3 regions of the Alkalihalobacillus sp. R86527 genome follow, and region 3 is predicted to be linked to each of the others. Evidence: riboswitches for the same ligand, from Rfam matches in the RefSeq annotation. Region 3 holds a riboswitch; each other region holds the start of a gene.
The links. Region 3 has a riboswitch for lysine ahead of SJY16_RS04515 (Na+/H+ antiporter NhaC family protein). Riboswitches for the same ligand answer to the same signal wherever they lie in the genome.
Positions count from the first base shown of each region.

Region 1: it holds a riboswitch for lysine, as region 3 does, so the genes downstream of both, lysA (diaminopimelate decarboxylase) here and SJY16_RS04515 (Na+/H+ antiporter NhaC family protein) in region 3, are expected to answer to the same signal.
Region 2: it holds a riboswitch for lysine, as region 3 does, so the genes downstream of both, SJY16_RS06310 (aspartate kinase) here and SJY16_RS04515 (Na+/H+ antiporter NhaC family protein) in region 3, are expected to answer to the same signal.

Region 1 is NZ_JAXHBW010000001.1:1,649,705-1,654,370, reverse strand. It holds gene lysA (diaminopimelate decarboxylase) at 1-842, opposite strand, end outside; lysine riboswitch at 948-1,132, opposite strand; gene SJY16_RS08445 (spore germination protein) at 1,179-2,672, opposite strand; gene spoVAEA (stage V sporulation protein SpoVABEA) at 2,650-3,234, opposite strand; gene spoVAE (stage V sporulation protein AE) at 3,239-3,589, opposite strand; gene spoVAD (stage V sporulation protein AD) at 3,589-4,602, opposite strand; gene spoVAC (stage V sporulation protein AC) at 4,615-4,666, opposite strand, start outside.
Region 2 is NZ_JAXHBW010000001.1:1,250,478-1,255,143, forward strand. It holds gene SJY16_RS06300 (hypothetical protein) at 1-710, shown strand, start outside; gene uvrC (excinuclease ABC subunit UvrC) at 775-2,556, shown strand; lysine riboswitch at 2,636-2,824, shown strand; gene SJY16_RS06310 (aspartate kinase) at 2,971-4,206, shown strand; gene SJY16_RS06315 (YslB family protein) at 4,239-4,666, opposite strand, start outside.
Region 3 is NZ_JAXHBW010000001.1:889,418-894,083, forward strand. It holds gene SJY16_RS04500 (bifunctional metallophosphatase/5'-nucleotidase) at 1-249, shown strand, start outside; gene SJY16_RS04505 (YunC family protein) at 324-626, shown strand; gene yunB (sporulation protein YunB) at 728-1,498, shown strand; lysine riboswitch at 1,575-1,755, shown strand; gene SJY16_RS04515 (Na+/H+ antiporter NhaC family protein) at 1,873-3,450, shown strand; gene SJY16_RS04520 (sodium-dependent transporter) at 3,682-4,666, shown strand, end outside.

The DNA.
Region 1 (4,666 bases), 760 kb from region 3:
GTACTATGTTCAAGCTGCTTACTAACGGCACTCGTCATAGCATCGATATATTCAGAAGGAGGGATAGGTTGATCCGAACTATTATAGCGAATTCCAAATCCACCACCTAAATTAAGTACCTGTGGCTCATATCCAAAATCTTCATACCATTTATGAAGATAACTATAAATTTTTTCGATCGCCATTACAAACCCAGTGGTTTCAAAAATTTGTGAACCTATATGACAATGAAGGCCTAGAAGATGAATATTTCCCATTTTCAAAGTGGTCTCGATCGCCTGTTCTACCTGACCACTTTGTAAGTCGAAGCCGAACTTTGAATCTTCCTGACCAGTTAATATATAGTCATGCGTGTGAGCCTCGATACCTGGAGTGATTCGAAGCAATACATTTGTTGAAACACCCTCTTCAAACGCCAACTGCTCGAGTAAAGAGAGTTCGTAAAAGTTATCAACTACAAAACATCCAATTCCCGCTTTTAGAGCCATTCTTATTTCTGATTCACTTTTGTTGTTACCGTGAAAATGGATGCGCTCTACCGGAAATCCTGCTTGTAGTGCAGTATAGAGTTCGCCTCCTGAGACTACATCGAGACTTAACCCTTCTTCTTCAGCAAGCTGGATGATGGCAATACATGAAAATGCTTTACTCGCGTATGCAACCTGATACTTTAATTGTTTTTTCTCAAAAGCCTCTTTAAATGCTCTCGCTTTCTCCCGAATCAGCGCCACATCGTACACGTATAACGCTGTTCCGTATGTTTTCGCTAGTTGAAACGTGTCGACTCCTCCGATTGTATAATGTCCATTCTCTGAAATTGCTGCTGTGCCGAATAAGTGCACGTAATTCTCCCCTCTCGCTTTATTCAGTAAGCGAGCTCCCACTACATAAAAAAAACAAACAGCCAACTTATAGATACATTGGCTGTTTTGCTCCGTATCCCCACGAGTTGGATTAGCTCACCACTGCAGTATCGTTAACAGTGACAGTCTGCAGCTTATTCAACTACAGCCCAGCAGTAAAAGGATGGTCCTTCCCCCACTTCGGCAATTTGACCTTTCAGATACCGTCTTCGCAAATCCATTATATGCTCAGATATCGTACTCATTCGCATTGCGCCTCTATCCCCATTACGTTCAATGAGGTCTATTCTATTAAAAAATAAATTATCACACTTTTTAAGATTCGGCAAGTGGTCCGTCCTCTTGCTTTTTCTTATTTTGAGGCTGAGTAATGCTTGGTCTAAGTTTCGTTAACGGCACAGAAACCCTTATTAAGATCTGCACGAACGCTTTCGCATTAAATGGAACAAACGGCCACAAATATGGAGTATTCAATGGTCGTAAGCTAATTAAAAATAATATCGTTAACGTTACGCCCATCATATAGCCAGGGACTCGGAAGAAGAAAACCAGGAATAGTAAAAGTAGCCGGATCAATTTATTCGCTATAGCAAGTTCATAACTTGGAGTAGCATATGACCCAATCGCCGCTATCGAAACATAGAGGATCACTTCTGGCACAAATAGACCTACATCGATCGCAATTTGTCCAATCAAGACAGCAGCTATTAGTCCCATAGCCGTAGATAGTGGAGTAGGCGTATGGATTGCGGCCATCCTTAAGGTTTCGATACCCAGCTCAGCTAGTATAATTTGCACAAAGATTGGCACATTGGTTTTATCAGTTGGTCCTATGAAATCAATTGTTTTCGGTAGAAGCTGTGGTTCGTAAACAAACAGAAGCCATAGAGGCAATAGTAATAATGCAGCAAGCATTCCACCAAACCGTATCCACCGTAGAAAAGCGCCTGCTATTGGAGCCTCCCTATATTCCTCCGCATGCTGTACATGGTGAAAAAATGTAGTAGGTGTAATGATAACACTTGGAGAAGTATCAACAATAATTAACACGTGTCCTTCTAACAAATGTGCAGCTGCTACGTCTGGCCTTTCTGTATACCTCACCAATGGGAATGGATTACCAGCTTGGTGTACTAAGAATTCCTCTACTGCTTTATCAGCCATCGGTAATCCATCTATATTTATTTCCTTCAACTTCTTCATTACGATTTCAACTAGATTAGGATTTGCTACATCTTCTATATATGTAAGGCAAATATCCGTTTTTGATCGCTCGCCAACTTGTAAAATCACATTACGTAGCTTACCATCTCGAATTCTTCTACGGGTTAGCGCTGTATTTTCAATAATGTTTTCGGTATACCCATCTCTCGAGCCTCGTATTACCTTCTCAGTATCTGGCTCTTGTGGCGTTCTACCCGGATATTTTCGAACATCGATAATATAGGCTTGTTCTTCACCTTCCATAAACACAGCTATTAACCCTGACAGCACTTGATCTACAACTTCGTCAAAGTTCTCTACTGTTGTAACTTGTTGATGTGGCAAGTGATTATGGATGACTTTCTCAAACTGAGCAGTTAGCCTATGATGTTCATCGGTATACATCAACTCACGCATAATTTCTACAATGATGGACGTATCACAAAGTCCTGTACAGTAGTAAAAGTTAACGTCTTTATTTAGGATCTTAATTTTGCGAACACCGACGTCAAAACTTTCACCAATACCGATTGACTTCTCCATAAATTTCTCGTTTTCTTTTAACTTTTTGAAGATTTTTTGTTTATCTTTCGTCTTTGATGGCATCTGCTCCACTCCTTTCTAGAAGAATTTGAACCGCTTTTCTTGTTATAGGTGATCCTTTTGTTGGATCATCATATCCAGACATTTTACCAATATCACCAACCCCTACCACGATCGGGAGGTTCAATTGATCAAGAATGGAAACCGTATCACCATCTATTCTTCCAACTTCCATATCAGGGAGGCCATTTTTGTCTACACCATAATGGGTAAGCTCTCCAAAACGATCAATCGAAACATCTACTTTCGTCCATTCAGAAAAGTGTGTTCTAGAAGCCACTGCGATGGCTCCAAGCACATCAATATTCTTATCAGCTGCTACATATTGCATCGCGAGCTCCCCATAACCCTCACCTTGATATCCACTGTCATCAAACATAACAAACACAGGATCATGGGGTGTTTTTGATATAAGTGAAACAATTTCATATCCAGCAAGCGGGGTAGGGTTACCAGCTGATTGACTGATACACCTTCCGCCTAATTCTGAAGCTACTGCTTCAATAGCCTGTTTTGCATATAGATCGCCATCTGTTACAAATATAACCCGCCGCTTTCTATTCATCATTTCACCCCTTTGGTTTGAAAATTATCGCAATAATAAAACCGAATACAATCGCAGAAGAAATACCAGCTGATGTTAGTTGGAAAATCCCCATTCCTATACCGATCAATCCGTGTTCTTCACCTTTTTGCATCGCTCCATGAAGTAAGGAATGTCCAAAACTTGTGATTGGAACAGTAGCACCTGCGCCAGCAAATTCGATTAGCTTGTCATAAATTCCGAATCCATCTAATATTGCCCCAGTAACAACGAAGGAGGACATGACATGAGCAGGTGTTAACTTAAATATGTCTAACAACAACTGACCTACTACACAAATTGCGCCACCTACCGCAAATGCAATGAAATACTCCATTATCGATCACTTCCTGTTCTTTCAAACACTACAGCATGCGCAATGGCCGGCATACTTTCCTTCTGTTGCACCATTACCGGACTGTGAAGACATCCAGTTGCTACAACAAGAATTTTGTTATATCGTCCTTTTTCTAATAAATTGACTAGATGGCCGTATGTGACCACCGCTGAACATGCGCACCCACTGCCACCTGCAAATACTTCCTCTTGATCAGGACGATAGACCATCAATCCGCAATCGTTGTGGTTATTTGTTATGTCAAACCCCTCTTCTGACAACAAGTCTCGAACAATCGGGGCTCCCACTGCAGATAAATCACCAGTAACAATCAAATCGTATTCATCAGGCGTTACATTTAAATCCTTAAAATGCCTGGCGATTGTATCCGCCGCAGCGGGAGCCATCGCAGATCCCATATCAAAAGGATCTTTCACTCCCCAATCGACTACTTTTCCTACAGTAGCTGATGTAATTCTAATATCAGAAACTTCAGTTCCAATCAGTGCTGCTCCAGCACCTGTAACAGTAGAGGTAGCAGTTCCAGGTTTTTGTCCACCATATTCTGTAGGGTATCGAAATTGCCTCTCCGCTGTTGCATTATGGCTGCTTACTCCCGCAACAGCATATCGTGCAAATCCACCCTCCACTAAGGATGATGCTACAGCCAGTGATTCCATGGAAGTTGAACATGCTCCGAATACACCTAGAAACGGAATTTGTAACGTTCTAGCAGAATAAGTTGCGCTTACGATTTGGTTTAACAAATCTCCAGATACATAGATATCTACATCTTCCTTTGAGATACCTTTTTTGCTCAAGCAGTTAGAGATCGAATCTTCTAGAAGCTTTCGTTCTGCTAATTCCCAATTAGCTTCATCACAATGAAGGTTGTCATAAGTTACATCAAAATAGTCTCCTAATGGTCCTTCAGCTTCCTTCGGTCCAACAGCAGTTCCTACGGACTGTAAATATACATTTGCAAATTCCCACGTTTGTTTTCCAGTTTTCATTAGACTCTCTCCTTACAACAACGCTCTAAACAGCAAACGAACAATTCCTACTATATAAGCTGCA
Region 2 (4,666 bases), 360 kb from region 3:
TTTCCGGTGCAGCTTCACCCATTTGGAATCGATTCATTGAACTTATTGGATATAACATAGGATGGACAGGATTGTCTGGTCAATACGGACTGATTCTTTTTTTAATTTTGATTATTATGGCATACGCTACCTTACGATTATTTAGTAGAAAAGGGTCTTGGTTTGTCTGGACATACTTTCTCATGTTTGTATGCTATTTCTTTTGGGCGCTTTTCGCTCAAAATATAGAGAAGCCGAGACACATTTTGCCGTTACCGAGTATGTTGCTATTTGTTTGTCTGTTATCCTTTATGAGTTTAAGAAAGGTTCATTTAAAAGTAGGAATTGTAATAGTTCTCTTGCTTTCACAAACGGTCGGAACCTACTACATGATGGAAGAAGGAGAAAAACCTGCTGCTGTGCATAAATTAATAGGGTATTTGTCTACTATAGAGGAACCGATTATGGTATATACGTGGGAAGAAACGCGAGTTATGGAATATACAAACGTTTCCTTTAATCATGACCGTGTTTATACTTATGCTACCTTTTTATCGGAACTACCTTATTATGAAGGTCGTAGGATCTTTCTAACTGATGAAGTCGTTAATGGATTCTCAAAACAAGGGGTCCCTATAAACGGATCGATCCAAAAAGTGAAACCATTTTATTCAAATCGTATGTATGATCCTGTTTATCATAAGATCGTATTGTACGAGTATAAACCATAGTATGTGATACAATTGAAGGGGAACATAGATACCCCTTTAAGAGTATAAAGAGAGGAGAGGCAGCATGCAGGAACATTTGAAAAATAAATTAGCTGTCCTTCCAGATCAACCTGGTTGTTATTTAATGAAGGATCGCCAGGGAACAATCATTTATGTTGGGAAGGCAAAAGTATTAAAGAATCGAGTGCGTTCTTATTTTTCAGGAGCACATGACGGTAAAACACAGAGGCTTGTGGGTGAAATTCGCGATTTCGAGTATATCGTTACTTCAACAGATTTAGAAGCACTTATCCTCGAACTCAATTTGATAAAGAAACATGATCCTAAGTATAATGTGATGCTTAAAGACGATAAAAGTTATCCATATATAAAAATAACGGCTGAAGAACAGCCTCGACTAATTACTACTAGGAAGATAAAGAAAGATAAGGGTAAGTACTTTGGACCATACCCTAACGCTTATGCTGCGAGCGCAACAAAGAAGCTATTAGACCGTATTTATCCCTTGCGCAAGTGCAGAAAGATGCCAGATCGTGTATGTTTGTATTATCATATTGGGCAATGTCTTGCTCCTTGTGTTAAGGAAGTTACGAAAGAGCAAAACAAGGAAATGATTGAAGGAATAACAAGGTTTTTGAATGGTGGCCATCAAGAAGTTAAACAGGACCTAGAACGTAAGATGGTAACCGCTTCAGAAAACCTTGATTTTGAACGTGCGAAAGAATACCGAGATCTTATGTTCCATATCGAAAAGGTGATGGAAGCGCAAACGATTCAAACGAATGATGGTCTCGACCGTGATATATTTGGATATAGCTTCGATAAAGGCTGGATGTGTGTGCAGGTCTTTTTCGTGCGGCAGGGGAAACTAATCGAACGGGATGTATCCTTATTTCCATTTTACAATGAACCGGAGGAAGATTTCTTAACATACTTAGGTCAGTTCTATCTGCAAAAGAACCATCCAAAGCCAAAAGAAATCCTATTACCGAATAATATAAACGCTGAAATAGCTGAAGAACTTCTTCACGTTTCAGTACATCAACCAAAAAGAGGAAAGAAAAAAGAGCTAGTCGAGTTAACGATCAAAAATGCGACCATCGCTCTCAATGAGAAGTTTTCCCTTATAGAGCGAGATGAGAAGAGGACGATCGATGCGGTTGAAAACCTTGGAGAGCAGTTAGGTATTCACGCCCCTCTTCGCATAGAAGCATTCGATAACTCGAATATCCAAGGAACGAATCCAGTTTCAGCAATGGTAGTGTTTCTAGACGGTAAACCTAAGAAGAATGAATACCGAAAGTACAAGATCAAAACGGTAGAAGGACCAAACGATGTTGGTTCGATGAAAGAAGTCGTAAGAAGAAGATATACGAGGTTGCTTAAGGAGGATGGCCCTTTACCGGATTTAATTATTATTGATGGTGGTATAGCCCAAATCCAAGCTTCAAAAGATGTATTAGAAAATGAACTTGGACTGGATATCCCTGTTTGTTCTTTAACGAAAGACGAAAAGCACCGTACTTCGCATCTTTTGATAGGAGATCCTCCTGAGGACGTGTACCTTCCTAGAAACAGCCAGGAGTTTTATCTACTACAGCGCATACAAGATGAAGTCCATCGTTTTGCGATTTCATTTCATCGTCAGCTTCGAGGTAAATCGATGTTGAAATCAAGCCTAGACGAGGTTCCTGGCATCGGCCAAAAGCGTAAGAAGAAGCTTTTAAATCACTTTGGTTCTATAAAAAAAATGAAAGAAGCAGATGTGGAGGGTTTACTAGAAGCAGGATTACCGAAGAATGTTGCTGAAGAATTAATGGCGCGATTTAAACAAAAAGAAAATTAATTCACAAATTGTATTGCGGCATATCATATAGTTCGTTATAATAGTGAAAATTTAATAGTTCCACACTTCGATAAATTGAAGTGATGGTAGAGGCGCAAAAACCATCAGTAAACTCAAGCGAGAGTGATAAGACTCGTAGACGTGAGTTGAAAGGGGAATTTGCCGAAGCGATAAGGTGCTTATTCACCTTAAGCTGGATCTGTATTGAAGAAATGCAGAGCTGTCATTCAATGCCTTCCCGGGGATTGAATGGAGGACTATCTCACACAGGGACGTTTTCTTGAATGCTTTATGAAAACAACAGTGAGGTTTTTCTCATTGTTGTTTTTTTGTATATTTAGGACCTTTCGTAACCTATTCAAGAAGCTATTTGTGAATGAGAAATACAGTTATAGAGTGGAAAGGATGGAGAGAGTGGGACTTCGAGTAATGAAATTTGGCGGAACATCTGTCGGAGATGTAGAAAAAGTGAAAAACGTAGCATCTAGGCTTGCAGAAGCAGTGGATGCAGGAGATGAAGTTGTAGCAGTCGTATCCGCTATGGGGAAAACCACCGACGAACTAGTGGGGTTATCGAAAAGTATCACAACAAAGCCTTCCCCAAGAGAACTAGATATGTTGCTAACAACAGGGGAACAAGTAACAACTGCTCTTCTTGCTATGGCGCTTCAAGAGAATGGGTACGACGCAATCTCACTTACGGGCTGGCAAGCAGGATTAAAGACAGAATCCGTACATGGAAACGCTAGAATTTTGGACATTGATGCGAAAAGAATGAATCAACATCTTGCAGAAGGAAAAATCGTTATCGTTGCTGGATTCCAGGGGCTATCTGAAACAGATGACATCGCAACATTGGGTAGGGGAGGATCTGATACGACTGCTGTTGCGATTGGAGCTGCACTTAAAGCAGACAAATGTGAGATCTATACTGATGTAGATGGAGTCTATACGACGGACCCAAGATACGTAAAAGGTGCCCGTAAATTGGCTACGATATCATATGATGAAATGCTTGAATTAGCTAACCTCGGTGCGGGAGTCCTTCATCCGAGAGCGGTGGAATTCGCGAAGAATTTCAATATACCACTTGAAGTACGTTCGAGTTTTACAAATGACACAGGAACCATTATTGAGGAGGTCGCATCAATGGAACAGAATTTGGTAGTGAGAGGACTTGCATTTGAAAGCAATGTCACGAAAATAACGATATCAGGTCTTCCAAATGAGATTACAACACTTCCTTCATTATTTTCTTCACTAGCATCTAATGGAATAAATGTTGATATCATCATACAAAGTACTAGCGAGAAGAATACCACGAGCATTTCGTTCTCTATCGAAACTGCTTCGCTTGATTTAACTCTAGATGTCCTTCGTCGTCTAGAGGTGAAACTGCCATATGAAAATATTTTCTATGAATCAGAACTTGCAAAAGTTTCGATCGTTGGCTCAGGTATGATTTCAAATCCTGGTGTTGCTGCACAAATGTTTGAAGTGCTAGCTGATCACGATGTGGAAATTAAGATGGTAAGTACCTCTGAAATTAAAGTGTCTACGATTGTCCCAGAGAATAAAATGATCTATGCGATTGAAACGCTTCACGATCAATTCCAGTTAGATGAAAGAACGCCGGTTAAGCAGGTATAAAAAAATAGGAGGCCAAGACGGCCTCCCTTTATCTAACCTACATCAATGCTATCTTTTGGATCCCACTTGATTGTGATTTGGACTTCATTCTTCTTGCTCGTTTCATAGGCTTCAGTTATGCATTGGAGCATGTATTGAAATTGTTCAGCAAGAAAACCAGCTTCTAGCTGATAACAATCATCACGACTAGTTTTTTTTCTTTCTTCTATTAAAGGTGATTGAAGCAAGTAGGATATTTCGTTCTTTTTCTCTTGTGCGATGGTTAAAGCACCCCATCCAGCCTCCTTGAAGAATTGCTCGATTTCCTCTTTTGTCGAAAGCGGGAACTTCCTTGCGATTTCTTTACCGGTCCAGTAAAGAATATTACCTTGCTCATTACCTAATAGCTCAGGAAGAAGAACTTCTCTAAAAAGCTCATATCCAAAAGCTGTTGTGGTTACTTCATGACTATAATCGATGG
Region 3 (4,666 bases):
GTGATGGGCATCATGGCATTCGATGGACTCGAAGTGAAAACCGTCGTAATGGAAGATGGGCTCCATCATGTCACGGAAATTCTCCACAATGGCCATCAGCTATCTCCAGAACAAGAGTATTCAGTGGCAACTGCGGATATGTTCACCTTTGGGAAATTTTATCCGCAAATGAAGCACGCTAGGAAAAAGTACTATTTACCTGAAATGTTAAGGGATCTCCTCGCATGGAGACTAGAGAATAGATATTAATCTTTGATTGTCAAACATGCCTCCGCGCTCATATAAATATAAGGACAATTTGTGAGTCAGGAGGTGGTGAATTCATGATTACTATGACACCCATTATGATCGACGGTCATCCATTTACAGCTATCAGTATGAAGCTACCTAAAACCAACTTCCTTGCTGTTTCAAATGAGAATGGCTACATCATGTGTGGAGCACTGGATATTGCGTTGCTTAATGAAAAGTTAAGTGATCGCAAAATCATTGCTGGTAGAGCAGTTGGTGTAAGGTCCATTGAGCAGTTGCTGGATGCGCCACTAGAATCAGTAACCCTAGAAGCAGAGGCTAGAGGTATCAAAGTAGGAACAATTGGCAGAGATGCGATGCTGAAAATGCTATAAGATAAACCACAGCGAATAAGCTGTGGTTTTCTTTCGGGAAAATATGTCCATACTTCTATCCTTCTTCGCATATACATGTTGAGGAGAAGGGAGGACTTGGCTTGTTCCGAACTCGAAGAAGGTTTATTCGAAAAGGTCCACTTCCTTTTCGATATGTATTTGTTATCTCGTTCATTCTTTTTATATTTATGACTGTTCAGGGGCTATGGATTGTTGAAAAAGGTATTAAGCCTACCCTGATTGAAATCGCTAGAACGGAAACGAACCGAATTGCAACACTTGCGATCAACCAGGCGATTAACAAGAAGATCGTTGAAGAAGCTGATAGTACAGAAGAACTTATCAAAAAAGAAACGGTGAACCAGGTAGATATTGTACAGATTAACCAAAGTGCAGTTAATAAAGTGCTTGCTCAATCTACAGATAAAGTTCAAAAGTTCTTAAAGAGCGTCGAAGATAACTCGATTGATTACTGGGCAGAAGAAAATGGAGTCGAACTTCAAGTAGATGAAGATGTTCCATTAAATAAAGGTATTATTCATAATATCCCAATCGGGCAAGCGTTTAATAATACGCTACTTGCGAACTTCGGTCCCAAAGTTCCAGTTCGATTTACTGCGATTGGAGAAGTGAAGTCTGATATTAAACACAATATCAGACAGGTAGGGATCAATAACACATGGGTTGATATTCGCGTTCATATCGAAGTACATGTGAAAATCGTTATTCCATTTGCAACGGATTCAGATGTTGTTACAACGGATATCCCTGTTATCGCAACCTTCATAAAAGGAGACGTTCCGAATTTCTATAACAATGGGTCAGGAACAGGTTTACCGGATCCTGCAATCGATATAGGAGGAATGGAATAATTTGCGATTGCAGAGCCCATTGAATTAAGATATAATAACAAATTGTATTGAACTAAATAATGTTCCTTATCTTATACGATGAGGTAGAGGAGCAGATACTCATTAGTACATGTTGGGAGAATGACATCCATGATCAGCATCGAAAGGGAGGTCTGCCGAAGCAAAAATAATCGTCACATTATTTTTGTTGGGGCGACATTGAATAAATGTCGAACTGTCATTATGAGGCCCACTTATAATGGAGAACTACTGATCGGGATGGACACTTGACATTGTATCGGTGAAACGGGCAATGATAGGACCATATCCTGTCATAGCCCGTTTTTTGTTTATCCAAAAAAGTAGTAAACCATAACTTACAGAGGATGGTGAATATGGAAAATACGATTTATTCAATTATTCCGCCGCTCGTCGCGTTATTGATGGTAGTGGCAACCAGGAAGGTATTACCTTCACTAGGGGTGGGGATCATCCTTGGTGCGTTAATGATTAATGACTGGAGTATCATGGCTTCATTGAAAGAGATTTATGCAATCGTTAAGGGAATCTTTATTGATTCTGAAAGCGGTGGACTGAATAAGTGGAATATGTATATTATTTTCTTCTTATTACTATTAGGAATGATGACTGCATTCATTTCCATATCGGGCGGAAGTCGTGCGTTTGGTGAATGGGCGATGAAACGAGTGAAAACACGTACTGGCGCTCAAATAGTAACAGCAGTCTTTGGAGTTATTATCTTTATCGATGACTACTTTAATTCACTAGCAGTTGGGAATGTGAGTCGTCCAATTACGGACAGGCACCAAGTATCACGAGCAAAACTTTCTTATATCATCGATTCAACTGCTGCACCAATGTGTATTATCTCTCCGATCTCAAGCTGGGGAGCTTATATTATTGCAATTATAGGTGGCATTCTTACTACACACAGCATCGCTGGTGTTGGAGCTTTAGAAGCATTTATCAAAATGATTCCTATGAACTTATACGCAATCTTTGCACTTGGGATGGTATTCTTCGTTAGTTATTTTGATATTAACTTGAAGTCTATGAAGGTTCACGAGGACCGTGCTCAAAAAACTGGTGAAGTACTCGATCCTTCAAAAGGTGCTGTTCCAGGAGAAACAACAGGATTACCAGAAAGTGAAAAAGGAAAAGTAGCAGATCTCGCTTGGCCGATTATCATGCTAATCGCAGGAACGGTTATCTTTATGGTCGTTACAGGTATTCAAGCGGTGAGTGGAACAGATGCTGGAGTAACGCCACTGACGATCTTCGAAAATACTGATGTAGCAGCTTCACTATTATACGGTGGCCTAATTGGTTTAGGCACTTCTCTCATTTTCTTCTTCTTAAAGAATATGGGAGGTTCTGTTTTTGGCAAAGGGATTGTAGAAGGTATCAAATCGATGCTTCCTGCAGTTTATATCCTTTTCTTTGCTTGGACCTTGATCGAAATCATTGGAACGCTTGGTACAGGTAAGTATTTAGCTGGCCTAGTTGATCAGCATATTGCGATTGGTTTTCTTCCAGCAATTTTATTCTTATTAGCAGGGGTAATGGCATTTGCGACCGGTACATCGTGGGGAACATTCGGAATCATGCTTCCTATCGCAGGGGAAATTGCTGCAGCAACAGATCCGACATATATGCTTCCTGTACTTGCAGCTGTACTTGCAGGAGCGGTTTTTGGGGATCATTGTTCACCGATTTCCGATACTACGATCCTATCGTCTACAGGGGCAGGAAGCCATCATATTGACCACGTGTTAACGCAGCTACCTTACGCAATGATTGTAGCTGGAATAGCGCTCGTCGGTTATCTTGTTCTAGGGTTTACAGGCAGCTCAGTCATTGGGTTACTTGCCACAGCAGTTGTGTTCGCAGTTGTTGTTTACTACCTTAAATCAAAATATGAAAATCGTACGGTTGATGCCGTTAATGATTAATTAAACAGGGGGGACCATCCTCCTGTTTTTTTAATGCCATGCTACAAAAAAGGTGCGTTTTTATCTAATTTTCAACGTTATTTTACAAAATATTAAAAAGATTACTTTGACATGGCCAATAGTACTAGATATACTATAAACAAAATAATCAGAATTTATTTAAAAGTCTAAACCTTTTTCTGGAAGGGGGAATATGGGGAGAAGGTTATAACGTCTAAGGGGGTAATGCATGTGGAAAAACGAGCACAGTGGGGGACAAGAGCTGGATTTATTCTAGCAGCTGTTGGTTCTGCAATCGGACTAGGTAATATTTGGAGATTTCCAGCTGTTGCATATGACAACGGTGGAGGGGCATTTTTTATACCATATTTATTTGCACTAATAACAGCAGGTATTCCAATTCTTATTTTAGAATTCACACTTGGCCATAAGTTCAGAGGTTCTGCTCCGCTTTCATTCTTCAGAATGAATAAGAAAACAGAGTGGCTCGGTTGGTGGGGTGTTATCGTAGCATTTGTAATATCTACGTACTATGCAGTTATTATAGGTTGGGCGATTTCCTATAGTTACTTCGCATTCAATCTAAGCTGGGGATCAGATACTGAAGGTTTCTTATTCAATGATTATCTCAAGCTAACAGTAGATCCTGGACAAACGGGCAGTCTTGTACCAGGAGTATTCATTCCTCTTATTGCTGTATGGGTCATTACACTTGGTGTCCTTCTTGCGGGTGTTAAGAAAGGAATCGAGCGTGCGAACAAAATCTTTATTCCTACATTGATCGTGCTTTTCCTTATTATCGTTATAAGAGCTGTCACTCTTCCAGGTGCTGGTGAAGGCTTAAGTGCATTCTTCACACCTAACTTCGATACGATTATGTCAGGAAGCGTATGGGTAGCAGCATATGGTCAGATTTTCTTCAGTTTATCGATTGCTTTTGCTATTATGATTACGTATTCTAGCTATCTTCCGAAGAAATCTGATATTACGAACAACGCATTTATTACCGGCTTTGGTAACTCGTCATTCGAACTTTTAGCTGGTATCGGGGTCTTCTCTGCACTTGGATTTATGGCTACTCAACAAGGTGTTAGTGTTGATGAAGTTGTAAGTGGTGGAGTAGGACTAGCTTTCGTCGTATTCCCACAGATCATCAATGAGTTCCCAGCGCTGAATGGTTTGTTTGGATTCCTATTCTTCGCATCACTCGTACTTG